DNA from 4 places in the Duganella dendranthematis genome. Region 4 is predicted to be linked to each of the others. Evidence: predicted binding sites of a transcription regulator. Region 4 holds the regulator's gene; each other region holds the start of a gene.
What was found. The regulator sigma-54, encoded in region 4, starts transcription at its own class of promoters, with help from an activator protein. The targets are predictions, from matches to a motif close to TGGCANGNAANCTGCTTT.
Positions count from the first base shown of each region.

Region 1: a site for sigma-54 is predicted at 3,096-3,113, ahead of HH213_RS15000 (TorF family putative porin). Genes of this name have one in related genera too.
Region 2: a site for sigma-54 is predicted at 2,919-2,936, ahead of HH213_RS12970 (TldD/PmbA family protein). Genes of this name have one in related genera too.
Region 3: a site for sigma-54 is predicted at 2,600-2,617, ahead of HH213_RS25060 (ammonium transporter). Genes of this name have one in related genera too.

Region 1 covers NZ_CP051684.1:3,302,999-3,308,513, reverse strand. The annotation lists gene gshA (glutamate--cysteine ligase) at 1-231, opposite strand, end outside; gene HH213_RS15010 (ammonium transporter) at 359-1,897, opposite strand; gene HH213_RS15005 (P-II family nitrogen regulator) at 1,911-2,249, opposite strand; gene HH213_RS15000 (TorF family putative porin) at 2,261-3,007, opposite strand; gene HH213_RS14995 (accessory factor UbiK family protein) at 3,284-3,523, shown strand; gene HH213_RS14990 (hypothetical protein) at 3,576-4,673, opposite strand; partial or broken gene HH213_RS14985 (magnesium chelatase domain-containing protein) at 4,803-5,474, shown strand.
Region 2 covers NZ_CP051684.1:2,835,189-2,840,703, reverse strand. The annotation lists gene HH213_RS12975 (TldD/PmbA family protein) at 1-1,163, opposite strand, end outside; gene HH213_RS12970 (TldD/PmbA family protein) at 1,182-2,819, opposite strand; gene HH213_RS12965 (class I SAM-dependent methyltransferase) at 3,121-3,933, shown strand; gene HH213_RS12960 (NADH-dependent flavin oxidoreductase) at 3,930-5,066, opposite strand; gene HH213_RS12955 (aldo/keto reductase) at 5,103-5,515, opposite strand, start outside.
Region 3 covers NZ_CP051684.1:5,468,572-5,474,086, forward strand. The annotation lists gene HH213_RS25050 (DUF5694 domain-containing protein) at 1-279, shown strand, start outside; gene HH213_RS25055 (prolyl oligopeptidase family serine peptidase) at 327-2,492, shown strand; gene HH213_RS25060 (ammonium transporter) at 2,667-3,869, shown strand; gene HH213_RS25065 (helix-turn-helix domain-containing protein) at 3,873-4,448, opposite strand; gene kbl (glycine C-acetyltransferase) at 4,564-5,515, shown strand, end outside.
Region 4 covers NZ_CP051684.1:2,977,660-2,983,174, reverse strand. The annotation lists gene HH213_RS30675 (addiction module antidote protein) at 1-152, shown strand, start outside; gene HH213_RS13630 (enoyl-CoA hydratase/isomerase family protein) at 125-1,189, opposite strand; gene HH213_RS13625 (alginate lyase family protein) at 1,200-2,117, opposite strand; gene hpf (ribosome hibernation-promoting factor, HPF/YfiA family) at 2,176-2,538, opposite strand; gene HH213_RS13615 (RNA polymerase factor sigma-54) at 2,616-4,088, opposite strand; gene lptB (LPS export ABC transporter ATP-binding protein) at 4,100-4,852, opposite strand; gene lptA (lipopolysaccharide transport periplasmic protein LptA) at 4,854-5,456, opposite strand; gene lptC (LPS export ABC transporter periplasmic protein LptC) at 5,471-5,515, opposite strand, start outside.

The DNA of each region.
Region 1 (5,515 bases), 330 kb from region 4:
CAACGGCAGCATCTCGGTGGCCAGCATATTGAAGCCGCCGGGGAACAGGTTGGTATCCACCGGCGCCAGCTTGTAGCCGGCATTCCTCATATCAACCGAGCAATAAAACGGCGGCGTATGCTCCTGCCATTCCAGGCGGAACCAGCGTTCGATTGCGGGAGTGGCGGCCAGGATTTTTTCTTCCAGGTCGAGCAGTGGTCCGCTCAGGGCCGTGACGAGGTGGGGAACCATGTTATTACTTCCTTATTACCGTGCGGACTATGCCAAATGAGGGCAAAAACATCATTTTAAAGGCTGGAAATAAAAAAAGCGCCCCGCAGGGCGCTTTTTGATGAAAACTTGTTAATTAAGAATGGGTTTAGGAGTGATATGCCGACTCGCCGTGGGTGGTGATGTCCAGACCTTCGCGTTCTTCTTCTTCCGGAACGCGCAGACCGATAACGATGTCCACCAGCTTGTAAGCGATGATCGACACGATGCCGGACCACAGGATGGTCACGCCGACGCCGGTCGCCTGCACGATCACTTGCGACGAGATCGAGTAGTCAGCCGATGCCTTGTTGGCAACATAGTCGAATACGCCCTGGCCGCCCAGCGACGGTGCAGCGAACACACCGGTCAGGATCGCGCCCAGGATACCGCCGACGCCGTGCACGCCGAACACGTCCAGCGAGTCATCGGCGCCCAGCAGGCGTTTCAGGCCGTTCACGCCCCACAGGCAGACCACGCCAGCCAGCAGGCCGATGATCAGTGCGCCCATTGGACCGACGAAACCGCAGGCCGGGGTGATGGCGACCAGACCTGCCACCGCACCCGAAGCACCGCCCAGCATCGATGGTTTGCCTTTGAAAATCCATTCGGCGAAGACCCAGGCCACGGTCGCGGCGGCGGTTGCCAGCAGGGTGTTGATGAACGCCAGGCCGGCGATGTCAGCAGCTTCCAGCGCCGAGCCGGCGTTGAAACCGAACCAGCCCACCCACAGCAGCGAGGCGCCGATCATGGTCATGGTGACCGAGTGCGGGGCCATCGATTCGCGGCCGTAGCCGACGCGTTTGCCGATCATGAAAGCACCGACCAGGCCGGCAACTGCGGCGTTGATGTGCACCACGGTGCCGCCGGCGAAGTCGAGCGCGCCTTTCTGGAACAGGAAGCCGCCTTTGGCGGTTTCCGACGCCAGCGTGGCGGCGTCCTTGATCGCGTCCGGGCCGGTCCAGAACCAGACCATGTGCGCCATTGGCAGGTAAGCGAAGGTGAACCAGATCACGATGAACGCCAGCACGGCGGTGAACTTGGCGCGCTCGGCGAAGGCGCCGATGATCAGGCCGCAGGTGATGGCGGCGAAAGTACCCTGGAACGCCACGTACACGAACTCGGGAATGACGACGCCTTTGCTGAAGGTGGCGGCGTAGGCGAACGTGCCTTTGACCGGATCCCAGATATTGTTCAGGAAGGTGCGGTCATGCAGGTTGCCGAAGAACGCATTGCCTTCGGTGAACGCCAGCGAGTAACCGTAGATGCACCACAGCACGATGATCAGCGCGAACACCATGAATACTTGCATCAGCACCGACAGCATGTTCTTGGAACGGACCAGGCCGCCGTAGAACAGCGCCAGGCCAGGAATCGTCATCAGGATCACCAGCAGCGTCGAGACCATCATCCAGGCGGTGTCGCCCTTCTGCGGGGTCGGTGCGGCGGCGGCTGGCGCGGCAGCAGCTGGCGCGGCTTCAGCCGGTGCGGCAGCGGCAGGCGCTGGTGCGGCGGCCGGTGCTGGCGCCGAGGCGGCAGCCGCAGCGACAGGCGCATCCGCCGGTTTGGCGTCCTGGGCGTGCACAGGTGCGGCCAATGCAAACAGGATGGAGACCCCAGCCAGCACGCTTGTTATAGTTTTCTTCATTCTCATCATCCTCTTAGAGAGCTTCGTTGCCGGTTTCACCGGTACGAATGCGGATCACTTGTTCCAGGTTGGTCACGAAGATTTTGCCGTCACCAATCTTGCCGGTGCGGGCAGCGCCTTCAATCGCTTCAATGGCCTGCTCGACGACCGCGTCGTCGACTGCCGCTTCGATCTTGGTCTTCGGCAGGAAGTCCACGACATATTCGGCACCGCGATACAGCTCGGTGTGGCCCTTCTGGCGACCGAAGCCTTTCACTTCGGTCACGGTAATGCCCTGCACGTTAATCGCCGACAGGGCTTCACGCACCTCGTCAAGCTTGAACGGCTTGATAATGGCGGTAATCATTTTCATACTGGCCTCGCTTAGAAGGTTTTGGAAATGGTCAGGATGGCGCCGGTTTTACCCAGGTTCTTCCCGTTTCCGACGTATGCATTCGTGTCGGCACGGACCGCCGCCAATGCCACACTAAATACGCCGAAATCTTTGGTCAGGCCTACCTTGTAGTCGGTGTAGCTGGAGGCGCCGTTATTTTTTACATTCTGGTGGCCGACGTGCAGATTCAACGTGTAGCCATCGGAGATTTCCTGGTTCAGCTGGGCATCGACATAGCCCGAATTCTTGGAGTCGGCAAAGCCGAACAGATTGGTGGTCGACTGCGAATACTTGATCGACGCCGGGCCGAACGACAGCTGGCCGTACAGCTCGAAGGTATTGGCGCTCGGATGCAGCTTGTTGGACGGGTAAAAGTAGTACAGGCCGCCGACGTCGTAGCTGATCGAATCGGTGATGGCGCCGCGCTTGCCGGCGTAGATATCCCACTCGACGCTGCCGTCGCCGCCGCCGTCCTTGATCCATTTGATGCTCGACAGCCAGGTGCCGACGTACAGACCGGTCGGGTTGTTCACGTAATCTGCGCCGCCTTGTAAGGCCGGGTCGAGATGCGTTTGCGATACGCCGCGGTAGCGGTAATCGTTGACAACGGCAGCGTTAAAGCTGACTTCGTTATCTGGTTTTGCTTCAGGAGCGGGTGTCGCTTCTTCGGCGCGCGCCATGGACGCGAATGCTAAGGTCAACGCAGCAATCAGGGTAAAGTTCTGGGCCATTTTCATAATTGTTTTTCCTAGTGAGTTGAACTTGATTAGCAGTTGCGGTTTAAAATCCTTGTTAAGCGAAGCGATGAAAGCATTCATGGCTTCTTTAGCAGAATGTGTGCCAGCTAATGTTGTTCAGCAAACAGGTGGCGTATCATGGTTGATAATGGCCCCGCTCACCCCAAAGTGAGAATGCTGACGAGCGGCCAGCGGGATTTCGGCGGTTTCGCACCACATTGACGCCGAGTCGCACCGTGATGGTGCAACGACAGACCCACTAGATCAAGGAATATTATGGATATGAACACTTTTTTTAATGACTTGCAAAACAAGATCAGCCAAGCCATCGAAAATTCACCAGCAAAGGACATTGAGAAGAACGTCAAGTCCATGATGACGCAAGGTTTTTCCAAGCTGGACCTGGTGACCCGCGAGGAATTCGACATCCAGACCCAGGTGCTGGCCAAGACCCGCGCCAAGCTGGAAGCGCTGGAAAGCCGCCTGGCCGAGCTGGAAGGCAAGGCCAACCCCTAAATGCAGACGGTAAGCCCCGCTGGCGGCCCAGCGCCGCGGGGGCTGCTGCGCCTTATTTTTTACTGGCGGGCTTGAAGTAAATTTTTTGACGAATATCGTCCTGTCTGAAATACACCGGTTCCCCCGGCGACTCACCCAGTAGGGAGACGTAAAAGCGGTCTCCTATATCGAGCTGCATTGAAAGTTGCAGCGAGCAGTCATCCACACCAAATCCCAAGCGTTTGGCTATGCTGTCCGCAGGTTTGCTTTTCAAGCAAATTTGAACTGGCAAGCCGCCGCCAACATGAAATACACGTAAGGCCGCACCGCCTACCTTGCTAGTCATTTGCGGCAGGATGACAGAGCTGATTGTCCAGGTCGCAGCAAGGAATAATGCGACCCGCATGGCGGGAATCGTCTCTCGCTTATAGTACGGCGGCTGGAGAATGGCGCCACTTCCGCCTTTTGAAATTGGTATCGAAACCAGTGCATGAATGGGAGAAAACACCAGCAGGGTCACTAACCCGCCGAGCCAGGATGGCCACTGCCCGGTTTCAGGAAACATCATGCCGAAAACGATGATCGTCAGCAGATACGCCAGTGCTGACATGGCAATCTGGCCGAAGGTTGCGAAAAAATACGGCAAGCGTTTGTCTTCGAATCTTCCAAGGATTCTAGGAGTAAAGAATACCCAGCCAGCGGAGACCGCGGTAAGAAGTAAGCCGAGTACCCTCACCTCCCATCGCTTACCGATGATACCGGTGATAAGCAGCAAGCCCGCCAATGCGAGCGCCATCGGAATCCATGTACACCGAAGGTAGCGTTTAAGACGGTGGCGCCCCATCGCAGTGGGCTGGTCAAACGCTTTAAAGTACCCGCCGGTGAAGTCGAAGTCGTCCACCGTCATTGCAGGAATCAGCATCCCGGCAATGACAATAAAAGACGCAACCAATGATGTTAGCCCTACGATTAATAAAGTGGTCGGCAAGACGTTCAGCTCAAGCGGAAACGGGATGCCGGTTTGCATGGTAAAAGCAAGCAGATAAATAAATCCGCAGCAAGCTCCGATTAGACCGGCGATTTTCCCAGCCTTTAACAGAAAGTCATGCAGCCTGCTCAGCCAATCAGCAAATTCGCTTTGCGCGGGAACCGCAGCGTCAATAGTCGCCATTCACTCCTCCAATTGTAGTAAAAGATAAATGTTGTCACAGAAAATACTAGATGGTTTGGCCTAGCGCAAGCTAGCCGGCCGGGGGCCGGATTACGCTGGCGGTTGGTTCTTCTCGTCCAGCCCCCGGTCATGTCTATCCTTGCCATACTGAAAAGCCGCGCCCTGGCCGGCATGGAGGCGCAGGAAGTCAGCGTCGAAGTGCATCTGGCGAACGGGCTGCCGGCCTTCACCATCGTCGGCCTGGCGGATACCGAAGTCAAAGAAGCCAAGGACCGGGTCCGCGCCGCCATCCAGAATGGCGGCTTTGAATTTCCCGCCCAACGCATCACCGTCAACCTGGCGCCCGCCGACCTGCCCAAGGAATCCGGCCGTTTCGACCTGCCGATCGCGCTCGGCATCCTGGCTGCTTCCAAGCAAATTCCCTCGCGCCGCCTGCATCAGTATGAATTTGCCGGCGAGCTGTCGCTGTCCGGCGAACTGCGCGCTATCCGCGGCGCCCTGGCGATGTCGCTGGCCACCCGCCGCGACGGCGGCTGCCTGGCGTTCATCCTGCCCATGGCCAATGCAGACGAAGCGGCGCTGGTATCGAACGCCGCCATTTATCCCGCCGCATCGCTGCTGGAAGTCTGCCGCCACTTTGCCGGCAAATCGGTAGAAACCATGTTGTCGCGCCATGAGACCGCACCGGTGGTGCTGCCGCAAGAATATCCCGACTTCGCCGACGTCAAAGGACAACTGTTCGTCAAGCGCGCGCTGGAAGTGGCGGCGGCCGGCAATCATTCTGTGCTAACCATCGGGCCAATTAACCCCACCAAAATAGGGCCATATGGGACATATTGTTT
Region 2 (5,515 bases), 140 kb from region 4:
ATCTTGCCGTTCTCGATGTAGAACGTGCCGTCGCGCGTCAGGCCGGTCAGCAGCACCGACTGCGGGTCCACCATGCGGATATACCAGGTACGCGTAACCAGGATGCCCTTCTTGGTATTGGCGATCAGCTCTTCGGTCGACTTGTTGGTGCCGGCCATGATGATATTGCCCGGCGTGCCGATGGCGCGCTTGCCCTGCTTCTTGGCCCAATACTGCGAGTAATCCAGGTTGGCGATGCGGCCGTTCTTGATGATGTCCTGGCGTTCGCGCGCCAGCATGCTGCCGGTATCCCACGGCAGCACGGCGACATCCTTGTCCCACGGATCGGCCCACACATTGACCTGCTCATCGAACAGCTTCTCGCCCATGCGATTGCCGCCGCCCTTTTTCGACAGAAAGCTGCGGCCTTCGTCGGCCGAACGCGCATCGAAGGAATTGAACATATACGCCAGCACGTCGGAAGTGGCGGCCGGCTCCAGGATCACCGTGTAGCGGCCCGGCTCCAGCGCCTTGGCATCCACCGAACGCAACGCCTTTTCAATGGCGACATCCGATGCAGCGCGCGCATCGAACTTGCTGGCATCGCCCACGCTGCGCTTGACCCAGCCGGAACCGCGGCCGTCTTCGGTGCGCACCGTCAGCGTGAAGTCCAGGCCCGTGTCGGTCTGGTAGCCGAACACGCCGTTGGAGTTGGCGATGGAAGTGAACTGCGCGCCGTCGGTGAAGAAGCCCGCCGCCACCAGCTTGTTCTTGCGCGAATTCTCGATACTGTAAGCCGCCACCTGCGCGCGGAACTCAGGATCGATGTCGGCGGTCTTCTGGAAGAAGGTCTGCGACGCCTTGTACTCTTGCTTGGTCGGCGTCGGCATGAACTCCGGATTTTCCGGCGCCAGGCGCGCCAGGTCTTCCGCGCGGCGCACGGCTTTTTCCAGCGACTTGTCGTCGAACTCATTGACGGAAGCCGTGCCCTGTTTTTTGCCGAAGGCGACGGACACCACCAGCTGCGTGTCCTCAATCAGGCCCGCGGTGGAAACGGCGTTGCGCGCATAGCGGATATTGCCCTTGCGGCTGCCGTTGATGGTGATCTCGCACTGATCGGCCTTGGTCAGCGCCAGCAGTTTGTCGCTGATACGCTTGGTCTCTTCTTGACTCAGGAATTTCATCTTGTCTCTCTCCAGGACTTAGCCGATCTTGCGGGCGGTGTTGATCACGTTAATGCCGTTGAAGCGCGTCGTCGCCGCGCCGTGCGACACGATGGACACTTGCGGTGGCTGGCCCTTGCCGTCGAAGAAGGAGCCGCCCATGCGCCAATCGCGCTCGTCGCAGATGCCCACGCAGGCGTTCCAGAACTCCTGGGTGTTGGACTGGTAGGCCACGTCTTCCAGCTGCTGGCCGATCTTGCCGTTCTTGATTTCGTAGAACAGCTGGCCGCCAAACTGGAAATTGTAGCGCTGCTGGTCGATCGAGAACGAGCCATCGCCGACGATGTAGATGCCCTTCTTGACGTCCTTGATCATGTCGTCCGGCGTCTGCTTCCTGGCGCCGGCCTTGAGCGACACGTTCGGCATGCGCTGGAACTGCACATTGGCCCAGTTGTCCGCATACGAGCAGCCGTGCGATTCCTTCTCGCCGATGATGTGGGCCTGGTCGCGCGTGGCCTGGTAGTTGACCAGGATGCCGTCCTTGATGATGTCCCAGTTCTTGCACTTGACGCCTTCGTCGTCGTAACCGACCGCGCCGAGCGAACCTGGTGTAGTCTTGTCGGCGACGATGTTGACCAGGTCCGAACCGTACTTGAATTTCTTAGACTGCCATTTGTCCAGCGTGGCGAAGCTGGTGCCTGCGTAATTGGCCTCGTAGCCCAGCACGCGATCCAGCTCGGTCGGGTGGCCGACGGATTCGTGAATGGTCAGCCACAGGTGTTCCGGCGACAGCACCAGATCGTATTTGCCCGGCTCCACCGACTTGGCTTTCAGCTTGGCCTTGGCCTGCTTGCCGGCCAGGCGCGCGTCTTCGATGATGTCGTAGGACTTGGTGTACAGCGTGGTCACGCCGCCGGCCGCCTGCAGCTTGTGCTCGGGCCGCGCGTCCAGGTATTCGTAACCCATGCCGACCGGCGCCGACAGGCCCTGGCGCGAACGGAACTTGTTCTCTTTCTGGTCGACGGCGGTGGCGAAGAACGGCACCCACAAACGGTGCACGTCCTGGTCGATGTAGGAGCCGTCGGTCGATGCGAAGTACTTCTGCTGGTTCACCTGGAACAGCAAGGACTGCATGAAGCTGGCGCCGCCGTCCATGCCGGCCTTGTTGGCGGCGATCAGCAGCTCGGCCTTTTCCTTGATCGGCACCGTGCGCCAATCCTTGGTGATCGGGGTGGCCCACGCCACTTCGCCCACGCCTTTTACCGGCGCCAGGATCAGCGGTTCGGTTTGCAGCTTGGCATTGGCCTTGGCGATGGCGACCGCCTGGCGCGCGGCGGCTGCCACGCCGTCCGGCGTCATGTCGTTGGTGGCGGCAAAGCCATAGGCGCCGCCGGAGATTACGCGCACGCCGACGCCGGCCGACTCGGTGTTGGTGACGTTTTCCACATTCAGGTCACGGGTGGTAATGAACTGATTCAGGTAGCGGCCCACGCGCACGTCGCAGTAGGAAGCGCCGGCCTGGGTGGCGGCCGTCATCGCGGTATCGGCCAGGGCTTTTTTGAACTTCACATCCACTTGCGTCAGCAGTTCTTCGGCAGCGATGGCGCGGCCAAAGCTGGGCAACAGCATCGTGCCCAGCGCCAGACTACTGATATTGAGGAAAGCACGTCGTTCCATAGTATCTCCAACATTGTTGTGGGCCAGCCGCCCATTTGGCAAAATATCCGTCGCCTGTTCTAGTGATTTGCCAATATTAGCGGCGGATTAAGAACACGGATTGCAAAATGTATGCCATCGACAAGTGTTGTGCAAGTGTCTGTTTTATTTGTGTGGCATCCATGACGAAGTGTCCGGCATGTGTCCGCCGAGTGTCCGCGACTGTCCGCGCACCGGGGCGGTGCGGACGCGCCTTTTCGCTTGACCTGTTTGAGTGCTTGGCCGATGATCGCGCTCACCACCACACATCAGGAGACTGTGCATGAAACGATTTATCCTGGCGGCTATCGCCACCATGACGCTGGTCGGCGCCAACAGCGCCGCACTGGCCGACGACGCACTGAAGGCCGCCATCGCCGCCCCAACGCGCACGCCGGACAACGTCAAGCGCGATGTCTATCGCCATCCGTACGAGACGCTGAGCTTCTTCGGCATCAAGCCGACCATGACGGTGGTGGAACTGGCGCCGGGCGGCGGCTGGTACACCGAGATCCTGGCGCCGTACCTGCGCGATCACGGAAAACTGATCACCGGCGGCAATGACCTGGCCTCGCCCAACGAAGGTGAACGTCGTGGCGCAGAGCGCTTCATGGCGCGCCTGAACGCCAAGCCGGAGGCATACAACAAGGTGGCGATTGGCGTGTTCTCGCCGGGCCGCAAATACGAGCTGGCGGCGCCGAACAGCGTGGACATGGTGCTGACCTTCCGTAATATCCATAACTGGATCGAGCTGGGTCCGGACAAGATGAAGGATTTGTTCGGCAACCTGTACACGGTGCTGAAACCGGGCGGTGTGCTGGGTGTGGAAGAGCATCGCCTGCCGGCGTCGAAAACGCAGGATGCGACGGCCAGCAGCGGTTATATGCACGAGCAGTATGTGATCAAGCTGGCGGAAGCGGCGGGCTTCAAGCTGGCCGGCCGTTCGGAAGTCAACGCCAACCCGAAGGACACCGCCGACCACAAAGGCGGCGTGTGGGCGCTGCCGCCGACCTATGCCAACAAGGACGAGGACCGCGCCAAGTATCAGGCCATCGGCGAGAGCGACCGCATGACGCTTAAATTCGTCAAGCCTTAAGCGGCACTATCCGGGGCAACCACCTCGAACCAGCCGGGCGTCGCATTGATGACGCCCCATAGTTTGCCAGGGATGCTGGTGCGCGCCACATCGTCAGCGGAGATGGTCGTGCGAACATCAGCATCCCGTCCGGCGCGGGCATGCGACACCCACTCCGGATCGATAACCAAACCCTGTCCCACAGCGACCAGCGCCAGGCCCATATCGAGCGCGCTGGCAGCTTGTGCGGGCGTCTTGACGCGGCCCGCCGCCATCAGCGGCACGCGGCCGTCTATGTGAGCACGCAATATGCTGACGATCGTCCCACGATGCTCGCCGGTCGACGGCTGCTGGTCTAACGCACTGCCAAGCGAGGCATGGATATAGCTTGCGCCGGCGTCAATCAGGCGCGTGATCAACTGTAGCGAATCATCCAGCGTCAGGCCGCCTTGGACCTCCTCTTCCACCGAAATGCGATAGCCGAGTGCAAACGGCCGGTCTGCATGTTCGGCGATGGTGCGCCGGACGGCTGCCACAATCGCCAGCGGAAACCGCATGCGATTTTCCAGCGAGCCACCCCACTCATCGGTGCGGCGATTCGAACGCGGCGAGAAGAAATTCTGGATCAGGAATCCGTGCGCACCATGCAATTCGACGCCATCAAAGCCAGCCATGATGGCGCGCCGCGTGGCATCGGCGAATGCCTCTACGATATCCGGTATTTCTTCGCCATCTAGCGCTCTTGGCATGATGGCCGATGCGAACGGACCGCCGTCACCAGCAACAGCACTGGCAGCCACCACGTCGGTGACCAGCGCCGGCAAAGTCTTGACGCCGGCGTGGAAGATTTGCAGGATAGCCGGTGCGCCGCCACTTTTGGCGGCACGCGCCAGTTTGCGCAGGCTCGGAATGTAGCGGTCGTCGTGCGCGGCAAATTCGCCAGTAAAACCGACACCATTTTCCTGGACGTGCGTGCAGCCAATGATCACCAGGCCAACGTCCTGCGCCCGGCGGCGATAGTAGGCCTCCTCCTCATCGGAGACCGTGCCATCGTCGTTGCCGGCCCAGGTGGTCATCGGCGCCATCACGATGCGGTTGCGCACAACCAGACCTGGGAGGAGCGTCATCGGCTCAAATAATGTACTGTATTTCACGGAGCTTCACTTTCATTAAGGGCTGGTGGGAGCAAATCAAATCGTGTAGTCGATCTGGCTCATGTGTGCTTCACCCATGCGGTCGCCGAAGACCGGGTATTTACCCAGCATGGTGTCGATCGCCTGGACATCGGCGGCGGTCAGCTGCACGCGCCGGGCGCCGAGGTTTTCCAGCAGATGCGCCTCGCTGCGCGTGCCGGGAATCGGTACGATGTTCGGAGCTTTGGCCAACAGCCAGGCCAGCGCCACCTGGGATGGCGTAGCGCCTTTTTGTGCCGCGTAACCCTTGAGCCATTCAATGAGTGGCAAGTTGAGTTTCAAGAATTCTTTTGAAAAGCGCGGGAACCCGGCGCGGAAGTCGGTCTTGGGATCGAACTGCGTGCCGGCGTCGATCTTCCCGGTCAGGAACCCGGCACCAACCGGCGACCACGGCACGAAACCGATGCCCA
Region 3 (5,515 bases), 2.5 Mb from region 4:
TATAACGCGCCCGGCGCGCCGGAGCAGGCTTTCCACAGCGATTTCGGCGCGGCGCTGGAAGAACCCTCGCCGCAGCATTATGGCCGCAACTACACCGGCTCGTGGGAGACCCGCAACCTGCGCATGGCGTCCAACATCCGCGAGGTCATGATCACGCTACCCGGCAGCCGCATGCTGGTGATCGTCGGCGCTTCGCACAAAGGCTACCTGGATGCGTACCTGAACCAGATGCACGACGTCCGCATCGTCAACGCCGAGGCGCTGTTACGCGCCGAATAAAAACCCGCTATGATCCACAGCACTTCTTTGACTACATGGACCCTCGAATGAAGCAATTGAAACACGCAGCCATGGCTGCCGCAGTCCTGGTGGCGCAAGGCGCCATGGCGCAAACCTGCAACGTCGCCGGCGACGGCCTGACCTATCCGGTCACGCACACAGTGGACCAGCAAGACAACTACCATGGCACCGTCATCGCCGATCCGTACCGCTGGCTGGAAGACGCCAACAGCGCCGAGACCAAGGACTGGGTAGTGGCGCAGAACCAGCTGACGCAAAGTTATCTGTCGCAGATTCCCGGCCGCGACGCGCTCAAGGAACGCCTGACCAAGCTGTGGAACTTCGAGCGCTTCAGCGTGCCGTTCAAGGAAGGCGGCCGCTATTTCTACAGCCGTAACGACGGCCTGCAAAATCAGGCGGTGCTGTACACCGCCAGGACGCTGGCCGATGTGCCACGCCTGCTGCTCGATCCGAACACACTGGCCGCCGACGGCACCGTGGCGCTGGCCGGCCTGGCCGTCAGCCCGGATGGTAAATACCTGGCCTACAGCACCGCCGCTTCCGGTTCCGACTGGAACGAGATCAAGGTGCGCGACATCGACAGCGGCAAGGATGTCGAAGACCACGTCAAGTGGGTCAAGTTCTCGCGCACCGCCTGGCTGCACGATGGTTCCGGCTTCTTCTACAGCCGCTACGACGAGCCGAAGGAAGCCACCAAACTCGCCGATGTCAATTACTTCCAGAAGCTGTACTTCCACAAACTGGGCACGCAGCAAAGCGCGGACGTGCTGGTGTACGAACGTCCGGATCACAAGGACTGGGGCTTCGGCGCCGAAGTCACCGAAGATGGCCGCTTCCTGGTCATCAATGCCTCGCAAGGCACGGAGAACAAGAACCGCGTGTTCTACAAGGACTTGAGCAAGAAGGACGCGAAAGTGGTCGGCCTGCTGGAAGACTTCGATGCGGCCTATGACTTCGTCGGCAATGATGGTCCGGTCTTTTTGTTCCGCACCGAGCGCAATGCGCCGCGCGGCCGCATCGTCAGCATCGACACCCGCAAGCCGGGCGTGTTGAACTGGAAGCAGATCGTCCCGGAGAGCAGCAACACCATGGTGTCCGCCTCGTTGGTCAATAACCAGCTGCTGGTCGATTACCTGAGCGACGCGCATAGTCTGGTCAGGGTCTACGACCTGAAAGGCAAGGCGCTGCATGACGTCGAACTGCCAGGCCTGGGCACCGCCGGTGGCTTTAGCGGCAAGCGCGGCGACACCGAGACGTTCTACTCGTACACCAGCTTCACCACGCCGAGCACCATCTACCGCTACGACCTGAAGGCCAACAAGAGCAGCATGTACCGCCAGCCGAAAGTCGATTTCGATCCGAGCGCGTTTGAAACACGCCAGGAGTTCTTCACCTCGCGCGATGGCACCAAGGTGCCAATGTTCATCGTGTCGAAAAAAGGCCTGAAGCTGGATGGCAGCAATCCGACCTACCTGTACGGCTACGGTGGTTTCAATATCTCGCTGACGCCGAGCTTCTCGGTGGCCAACCTGGCGTGGCTGGAAATGGGCGGCGTCTACGTGATGGCCAACCTCCGCGGCGGCGGCGAGTACGGCGAATCGTGGCACGCGGCTGGCACCAAGCTGCAAAAGCAGAACGTATTCGATGACTTTATCGGCGCGGCAGAATGGCTGGTGGCGCACAAGGTGACGTCGCCGGCCAAGCTGTCCATCGGCGGCGGCAGCAACGGCGGCCTGCTGGTCGGCGCGGCGATGACGCAGCGTCCGGACCTGTTTGCGGCGGCGATTCCGCAAGTGGGCGTGCTGGATATGCTGCGCTTCCATAAATTCACCATCGGCTGGGCGTGGACATCGGACTACGGCTCGTCCGACAATGCCGATGAATTCAAGGCGCTGCTGAAGTATTCGCCACTGCATAACCTGAAAAAGGGTACTTGCTACCCGGCCACTATGATCACCACCGCCGATCATGACGACCGCGTAGTACCGGCCCACAGCTTCAAGTTTGCCGCCACCGCGCAGGCCGACCAGGCTGCGGGCGGCGCGCCTATCCTGATCCGCATCGAGAGCAAGGCGGGCCATGGCGCCGGCAAGCCGACCACCAAGCAAATCGACGAAGTGGTGGACCGCTGGGGCTTCCTGACCCGTGCGCTGCACATGGACGGCGGCGAGGTCAAGGCGGCCGGGCAGTAAGCCGCCGCACCAAAATAACGCCTTGTTTTAGTGCGCACCGGGTCGGTGCGCACTTTTGCACCATTTGAAAAACCATTGAAATCAGTCACTTAAAATTTGCACCAAATTGGAACGATTATTGCTTTGAGCATGAAACTTTTTTAATTTTCGCATTGTTTTGGGGAGTGATTGTTGATGGATGCACACAAAGACGGCGCCAATGCTTTATTCATTTTGCTCGGCGCTATCATGATTCTGGCCATGCACGCGGGCTTTGCTTTCCTTGAGCTGGGCACGGTGCGCAAGAAAAACCAGGTCAACGCGCTGGTGAAAATCCTGGTCGATTTTGCCGTATCGACCATCGCGTATTTCTTCGTCGGCTACAGCATTGCCTACGGCATCAATTTCTTTTCATCGGCCGAGGTGCTCGCCGCCAAAAACGGCTACGAGCTGGTCAAATTCTTCTTCTTGCTGACGTTTGCCGCTGCCATTCCAGCGATTATCTCCGGCGGCATTGCCGAGCGCGCGCGTTTTCATCCGCAGACTATCGCCACCGCCTTGCTGGTCGGCCTGATCTACCCATTCTTTGAAGGCATCGCCTGGAACAACCGCTTTGGCGTGCAGGACTGGCTGACGCATACCTTTGGCGCCACCTTCCACGACTTCGCCGGTTCGGTGGTGGTGCATGCGGTGGGCGGCTGGATCGCGCTGCCGGCGGTGCTGCTGCTGGGCGCGCGCCGTGGCCGTTACATGAAAAACGGCGCCATCGCCGCCCATCCGCCGTCGTCGATTCCGTTCCTGGCGCTGGGCGCGTGGATTCTGACGGTCGGCTGGTTTGGCTTTAACGTCATGAGCGCGCAGTCGCTGGACAAGATGAACGGCCTGGTCGCCGTCAACTCGCTGATGGCCATGGTGGGCGGCACGCTGGTCGCCCTCATGATGGGCAAGAACGATCCCGGCTTCGCCTACAACGGCCCGCTGGCCGGCCTGGTGGCGGTGTGCGCCGGCTCGGACCTGATGCATCCGCTCGGCGCATTGGTCACCGGCGGTATTGCCGGCGCGGTGTTTGTCTGGATGTTCACGCTGGCGCAGAACAAATGGAAGATCGACGACGTGCTGGGCGTATGGCCGCTGCACGGCCTGTGCGGCGCCTGGGGCGGCATCGCGGCCGGCATCTTTGGGCAGAAAGCCTTGGGCGGTATCGGCGGCGTATCGCTGCTGTCGCAGCTGGTGGGCACTTTGATGGGTGTGGCGGTGGCGCTGATCGGCGGCTACGCGGTGTACGGCGTGCTGAAAGCCACACTGGGCCTGCGCCTGGACCCGGAAGAGGAGTTCCAGGGCGCCGACCTGTCGATCCACCGCATCAGCTCTACGCCGGAGCGCGAAGCCAACTGGTAATAATTAGCGGTGGATCACCACCAGCAGCGCCTTCGCCTCCGTCTTGCCAACGTTGCGGATGATGTGCTGCTGGTCGCCCGGGTAGCGCGCCGTGCTGCCCAGTTTGACCTTCTTCTTGTCGTTACCGACTTCCACCTCGACTGAGCCGTGCAGCAGGGTCAGATGCTCCTGCGCGCCCGGATCGTGGCCTTGCGAGGCCAGCTCGCCGCCCGGCGACAATGTCAGTTCATACCACTCATATTTACTAGCCAGTTCCAGCGGCCCCAGGATGCGCAGCACGTAGCCGGCGTGCAGGCCGGGCAGGGTGGGCGTCTCGTGGGCGTCGATCACGCGGATGGTCTCGGTCTCGCGCTCGGCGGTGGCCAGCAGTTCGCCGATCTGCACGCCCAGCGCGTTGGCCAGCCGCCAGGTGATGGCGATGGTGGGGTTGGCCTTTTCGCGTTCAATTTGCGACAACATTGACTTCGATACGCCGGCGATGCGCGACAGGTCTTCCAGCGTCAGGCCGCGGGCCAGGCGCAGGCGCTGCAGGGCGGCGCCGACTTCAGGTGGGGCATTGGACGAAACGAGTGTGTTCATTATAGTGGTTGCGGAGTTCACTGGTTCTCTATAAAATTCAATATATCGAATTTGAATTCGACATAACGAATTTCGCATAAGATGGCGGAATCGTATCACAGACCTGAGGACCATCATGAGCAATCCACAAAATACTTTCTATAGCAGCCTCCAGCAAAATCTGGATCAATTGCGCGAACAGGGCCTGTACAAGCCAGAGCGCGTACTGGCTTCCCGCCAGGGCTCGGAAGTGATGAGTGAGGATGGTCGAATGCTGATTAATATGTGCGCCAACAACTACCTCGGCCTGTCGGGCGAGGAGTGGGTGGCGCAGGCGTCCATCGACGCCACCGAAAAATATGGCTACGGCCTGTCGTCGGTGCGCTTTATCTGCGGCACCCAGACCGTGCACAAGCAACTGGAGCATGCCATCTCCAAGTTCCTCGGCACCGAAGACACCATCCTGTACGCGGCGGCCTTCGACGCCAACGGCGGCGTGTTCGAGCCGCTGTTCGACGAAAACGACGCCATCATCTCCGACGCGCTCAACCACGCTTCGATCATCGACGGCATCCGCCTGTGCAAGGCCGCGCGCTTCCGCTACGCCCACAACGATATGGCCGATCTGGAAAAGCAGCTGCAAGCGGCCGCAGACAAGCGCCATAAAGTCATCGTCACCGACGGCGTGTTCTCGATGGACGGCACCATCGCCCAGCTGGACAAGATCGTCGAGCTGGCCGACAAATACGGCGCGCTGGTGATGATCGACGAATGCCACGCCTCCGGCTTCATGGGCAAGACCGGCCGCGGCACGCATGAGCACCACAACGTGGTCGGCAAGATCGACATCATCACCGGCACGCTGGGCAAGGCGCTGGGCGGCGCCATGGGCGGCTTCACCTCCGGCCGCAAGGAAGTGATCGAGATGCTGCGCCAGAAATCGCGTCCTTACCTGTTCTCGAACACGCTGGCGCCATCGATTGCCGGCGCGTCGCTGGCCGTGCTGCAGCAGCTGTCGCAATCGACCGAGCTGCGCGACCGCCTGCACGAGAACACCGCGTACTTCCGTAAAGAGATCGAAGCGCTCG
Region 4 (5,515 bases):
AACTAGCTGACACTCACGGTTACTCGCGAGAGCAAATCTCAACGGCTCTCAGCTCCCCGGACAATCTGACGTCTCCCCTCACACTTGCCGTCCTTGATCAACTCGGTTTGGAACTGCCTTCGTATCATAATCTTCGCAGCGGGTGGGCGTAGTCTGGCCAGACTGGCTGGAAGAAGCGTTGCACCATCTCTGATGTGACTTCCGCCAGGGTGGCGGGTTGCCATTGCGGGGCGTTGTCTTTGTCGATCACCAGCGCGCGCACGCCTTCGATCACTTCGCCGTTTTCAAAGTTGTGGCGCACCAGCGTGCGTTCCATGCGCAGGCAGCCGGCCACATCCAGTGCGGCGCCGCGCTTGATCAGCTCGTGCGTGACGGACATCATCAACGGCGAGCGCGTCGTCATCACTTGCAGTGTCTTCGCCGCGAATTCGCTGCTGTCGGCTTGCAGCGAGGCGATGATGGCGGGCACGGAGCCGGCGCTGAAGTGCTGGTCGATGGCGGCGCGGTCGGCAGCCAGTGCACTGGCGCCGGCGTCATGCGCGGCGGCGTAGGTGGCGATGGCGTCGCGCAATTGGGCGCCTGGCGTGGCAGCCAGCAGCTTCTCCAGTTCGGCACGGTCCGCCAGCGGCGCGTAGTGGTCGGCCAGGCCGGCGTACAGCGCGTCGGCGGCGTTGATCGTTACACCCGTCACGCCCAGGTAGTACCCCAGCGCTCCCGGCGCACGCGACAGGAAATAGCTGCCGCCCACGTCCGGAAACAGGCCGATGTTCACTTCCGGCATCGCCATCTTGGTCTTGTCGGTGACGATGCGCACGCCGCCCTGCGCGATGCCCATGCCGCCGCCCATCACCACGCCGTCCATCAAGGCGATGTAGGGCTTGGGATAAAAATGGACTAAATGATTTAGCGAATATTCCTCGGTAAAGAAATCTTCCAGCAGCGCACTGCCGCCCTGCGGCGTTGCGCGGCCGACGTCATGGAAAAAGCGGATGTCGCCACCCGCGCAGAACGCTTTCTCGCTGCTGCTGCGCACCAGCACGGCGGCGACGCTGTCGTCATCGCGCCAGCAACGCAGCGCGCGCGTGATCGCGCGCACCATCTCCAGCGACAAAGAGTTGAGGGCCTTGGGCCGGTCCAGCACGATCAAGCCGGTGCCGTTGCTAACACTGGTGTGGATATATTCGCTCATGCGAACTATTCTACTTCAGATGCTCCAGCGGGTTGGGCACGTCCAGCGCGCCACCCAGACGCGGCTGCCACAGCGGCTTCCCGGCGGCGGGCGCGGCCTTGCCCTCGTGGCGGTTGTACACCAGCGTCACCTCGCGGCTGCCGACCGGTTCCTGCTCCACGCCGGTGATGCGCGCGATACCGGAAGGATCGGCCGATGCCGCCACGGTAAAGTTCACCACCTTGTCCAGCCGCGCATCGTGCAGGTCCAGAATCGAAGCCATCATCACCAGCGGCGTGACGGCAAACACGTGATAGTGCAAGGCCTTGCCAGCGCGCTCCATCTCGGCCGGCAGCGAACCGTCCGCCGCCACCTGCGACATCGCATGCGCAAACACCTTGCGGCCCCAGTCGAGGTAGCGGACATCGCCGGTGACGCCGCCTACCGCAGTCACCGCCAGACCTTCCCAATAGTAGTGATTGTTGCGGCCGCCCTTCTTGGTGTCCGAATGCGCCATGGTGGCGTTGGCCAGGGCCTTGAACCAGCTTTCGATGACGGCGCGCTGCACCGGCGTCGCCTGTGTCTGCACGCGTGCGTAATTCAGCGCCAAGCCGCCCAGCGTCCACTTGCGTACGTAGTAGGCCTGTTCGCTGGACAGCTTGCCCAGCATAGCCTTCTGCTCACCCCAGCTGGCCAGCCAGGACACCGCACAGGCCGCATCGCCGCCGGCATTGGCATCCTTGGCCACATGCGCCAGGAAATCTTCGATCGGCTTGGTGTTGGCGATATTTTTGGCGCGCAGGACCGGATCGATCACCGAGTGATGCGCATCCGAGTAATAGCTGTTGGCGTCGATGTCGATGCGGGCCGGCGGCGGTGTATCGCACGCGGCAGCGGCAACGTGACCGGCCAGCGCCAGCACGAAGAATGAAGTTAAACGTTTAACCATATGTCTCCAATAAAGGGCGCTCTGGGCGCCCTTTGTTTGTCATGCTGTGGTCGCTTAATCAGGCGGCGGCAGCGGTTTCGTAGCTGTCCGGATCGGGCATGTGCTTGATCGCATCGCGATCATGGCCCTGGACTTTGGCTTTGTATTTCATGACCTGCCGATCCAGCTTATCGATCAGCGTATCGATGGCGGCGTACAGGTCTTGCGACAGGCTCTCCACGTAGACGGTCTTGCCGGACATACGCAGGTTGATTTCAGCCTTCTGGCGTTTCTCTTTCTCTTTAAGGTTATCTACGGTCAGGATGACAGCAATATCAATCACTTGATCAAAGTGGCGGGTGACCCGCTCCAGCTTGTTCTGTACGTACTCGCGAATCGCTGCGGTCACTTCGAGATGATGTCCACTGATGGTGAGATTCATACACACTCCTAAAGATAATGTCGCTGCTTACGGTTAGTGCGCTGCCCTTTGCTGCCGGGCGCACAGGAACCAAGTAACTACAAAGACTTGCGGAGACTGACTGGCGGGATCTTGAGAGCTTCGCGATATTTGGCAACAGTGCGTCGCGCAATCACCATGCCCTGTTCTCCCAGCATGTCCGCAATCTTACTGTCGGATAAAGGATTTTTCGGGTCTTCAGCTCCTGTCAATTGCACGATCAAAGCGCGTATCGCCGTCGAACTTGCTTCCCCGCCAGCTTCGGTGGCGACATGGCTACCAAAGAAATATTTCAACTCAAACATGCCGTGCGGGGTCAGCATATATTTTTGAGTTGTTACGCGAGAAATTGTGCTCTCGTGTAAACCCAGTGTATCAGCAATTTCGCGAAGCACAAGGGGGCGCATGGCGACCGCGCCGTGCGAGAAAAAGTTCTTTTGTCTTTCTACTATCGCCTGTGCCACGCGCAGGATCGTGTCGAAACGCTGCCGCATATTCTTGATCAGCCACTTGGCCTCCTGCAGCTGCGCGCCCATCGCGCCTTCACCCTTGCCCTGCTTGAGCAGGTTGGCGTACATGGCGTTGACGCGCAGGCGCGGCATGACGTCGTTGTTCAGGCTGACCTGCCAGCCGTTGCGCGACTTCTTGACGATCACGTCCGGCACCACGTAGTCAGACACGTCCGATGCGAACGCCGCGCCCGGGTGCGGATTGCACTGGCGGATCACGGTCTGTGCTTCGCGCAGATCTTCGTCATCGCACAGCAGCGCTTTTTTCAGCTTGTTGAAATCGCGCTGCGCAAACCAGGTCAGATGGTTTTCCACGATGGCCAGCGCCATGCGCCGGGTCACCAACGGCACGCCGGGCAAGCGCTTGATTTGGATCGCCAGGCACTCGGCCGCATTGCGCGCGCCGACCCCCATCGGATCGAAGCTTTGCAGCAGCTTCAGCGCGGTCTGCAATTCCTCGATCTCGACTTCCAGTTCTTCCGGCAGGCGCGCGTGGATCTCTTCCAGCGCTTCTTCCAGGTAGCCGTTTTCGTCGAGCGCGTCGATGATCAGTTCGACCAGCGCGCGGTCGCGCATTTCCAGCACCGTCACGCGCATCTGTTCCATCAGATGGTCGCGCAGCGTGCAGTGATGCGCTTCCAGCTGCGGCCGCGCATCCTCGTCGTCGCTGTTCTTGCTGCGGCCGGCGTCTCCCCAGTCGATGTCGGCGTCGGGCGTGGTGCTTTCGGTGTCGGCGCCGGGCGCCTCGTAATTGTCGGCTTCGGCCGCCGGCGCCTCGCCTGGCGGGCCTTCGGCGGGCGCGTCACCGGCCGGCGCCTGTTGGTTGATGGCGCCATCGCCCAGCAGGCGCAGCGAGTGATCCAGCGGGTCGTCAAGACGCTCCAGCAGCGGGTTATCGGTCAGCAGCTGTTCTAGTTCCTGGTGCAGCTCCAGCGTCGACAATTGCAGCAGCCGGATCGACTGCTGCAACTGTGGCGTCAACGCGAGATGCTGCGACGTGCGCAGTTGCAAAGACTGTTTCATGAGGCTGGGATTTACATTCTGAAGTGTTCACCCAGGTAGACGCGACGCACCGATTCATTGGCGATGATGTCGTCCGGACGGCCTGATGCCAGCACCGAGCCCTGGTTGATGATATATGCGCGGTCGCAGATGCCCAGCGTCTCGCGCACATTGTGATCGGTAATGAGGACGCCGATATTGCGTTCCTTGAGGAAGCGCACGATGCGCTGGATCTCAATCACGGCAATCGGGTCGACCCCGGCGAAAGGTTCATCGAGCAGCACAAAGCGCGGGTTAGTCGCCAGCGCGCGGGCGATCTCCACCCGGCGGCGTTCGCCACCGGACAGCGACAGCGCCTGGTTCTCGCGCAACTTCTCGATTTGCAAATCGGCCAGCAGGGTATTCAGCCGTTCTTCAATTTCAGCCTTGGATAAAGACTTGCCGTCCACTTTTTGAATTTCGAGGACAGCGCGAATATTTTCTTCCACCGTCAGCTTGCGGAACACCGACGCTTCTTGCGGCAGGTACGACAAGCCCATCGCCGCGCGCCGGTGGATCGGCAGCGACGAGATATCGACGCCGCTGATGTCGATGCTGCCGGCGTCCGACGGCACCAGGCCGACGATCATGTAGAACGAGGTGGTCTTGCCGGCGCCGTTCGGGCCCAGCAGGCCGACCACTTCGCCGCACTCGACCTGCAACGACACGTCATGCACCACCTGGCGCTTGCCGTAGGTCTTTTGCAGGCCTTTGACGATCAGGGTGCTACCGCAGGATGATTCCATCTTATTTCCCCGCCGCAGGCTGCGTGGTGGGCGCGGGCGCCGCAGCCGGTACCGGCTGCTTGTTGGCCGGCTGGATCACCATGGTGCTCTGGCCGCCGCCCACTTTGCTGTCGCCGCTCGGCGTGTTCTTGACCGCGAAGAATTCCTTGCGGCTGTCGTAGGAAATGAATTCGCCGTCGACCTGACTGGCCACTTTCGGGCCTTCCAGCTTCTTGATCTCGGCCTTGGCGAACAGCTTGACCAGCTCGGTCTTGCCGTCATATTCGATGCGGTCGGCCTTGCCTTCGACCCACTGGTCGCCGGCGCCGTCCAGCTTCTGGCGGAAGATCGCCTGCACGCCCGGACCGCTGGTCAGCACCACGTACTGGTAGCCTTCCGGATCTTCGGTCACCACCGCCTTCGGCGATTTCATCAGCAGCGTGCCGCGGGTCAGCACCACGTTGCCGGTGAAGGTCTTGATCTGCTTGACGTCATCGGCGTCCAGCTGGTCGAAGGTGATCTGGGTCGGCTTGCTGGAGTCGGCTTTTTCCGCGTAGGTCGCGCCGGCGGCGGCCAGCAGCAGCGTGGCCGCCAGCATCAGTTTGCTCATCTTGAATGCGTTCATGTCTCTGGTTTCCTTCAATGTGCCGCGCGCGGCGGCATCGTAATCGTTCCGCGGCCGCC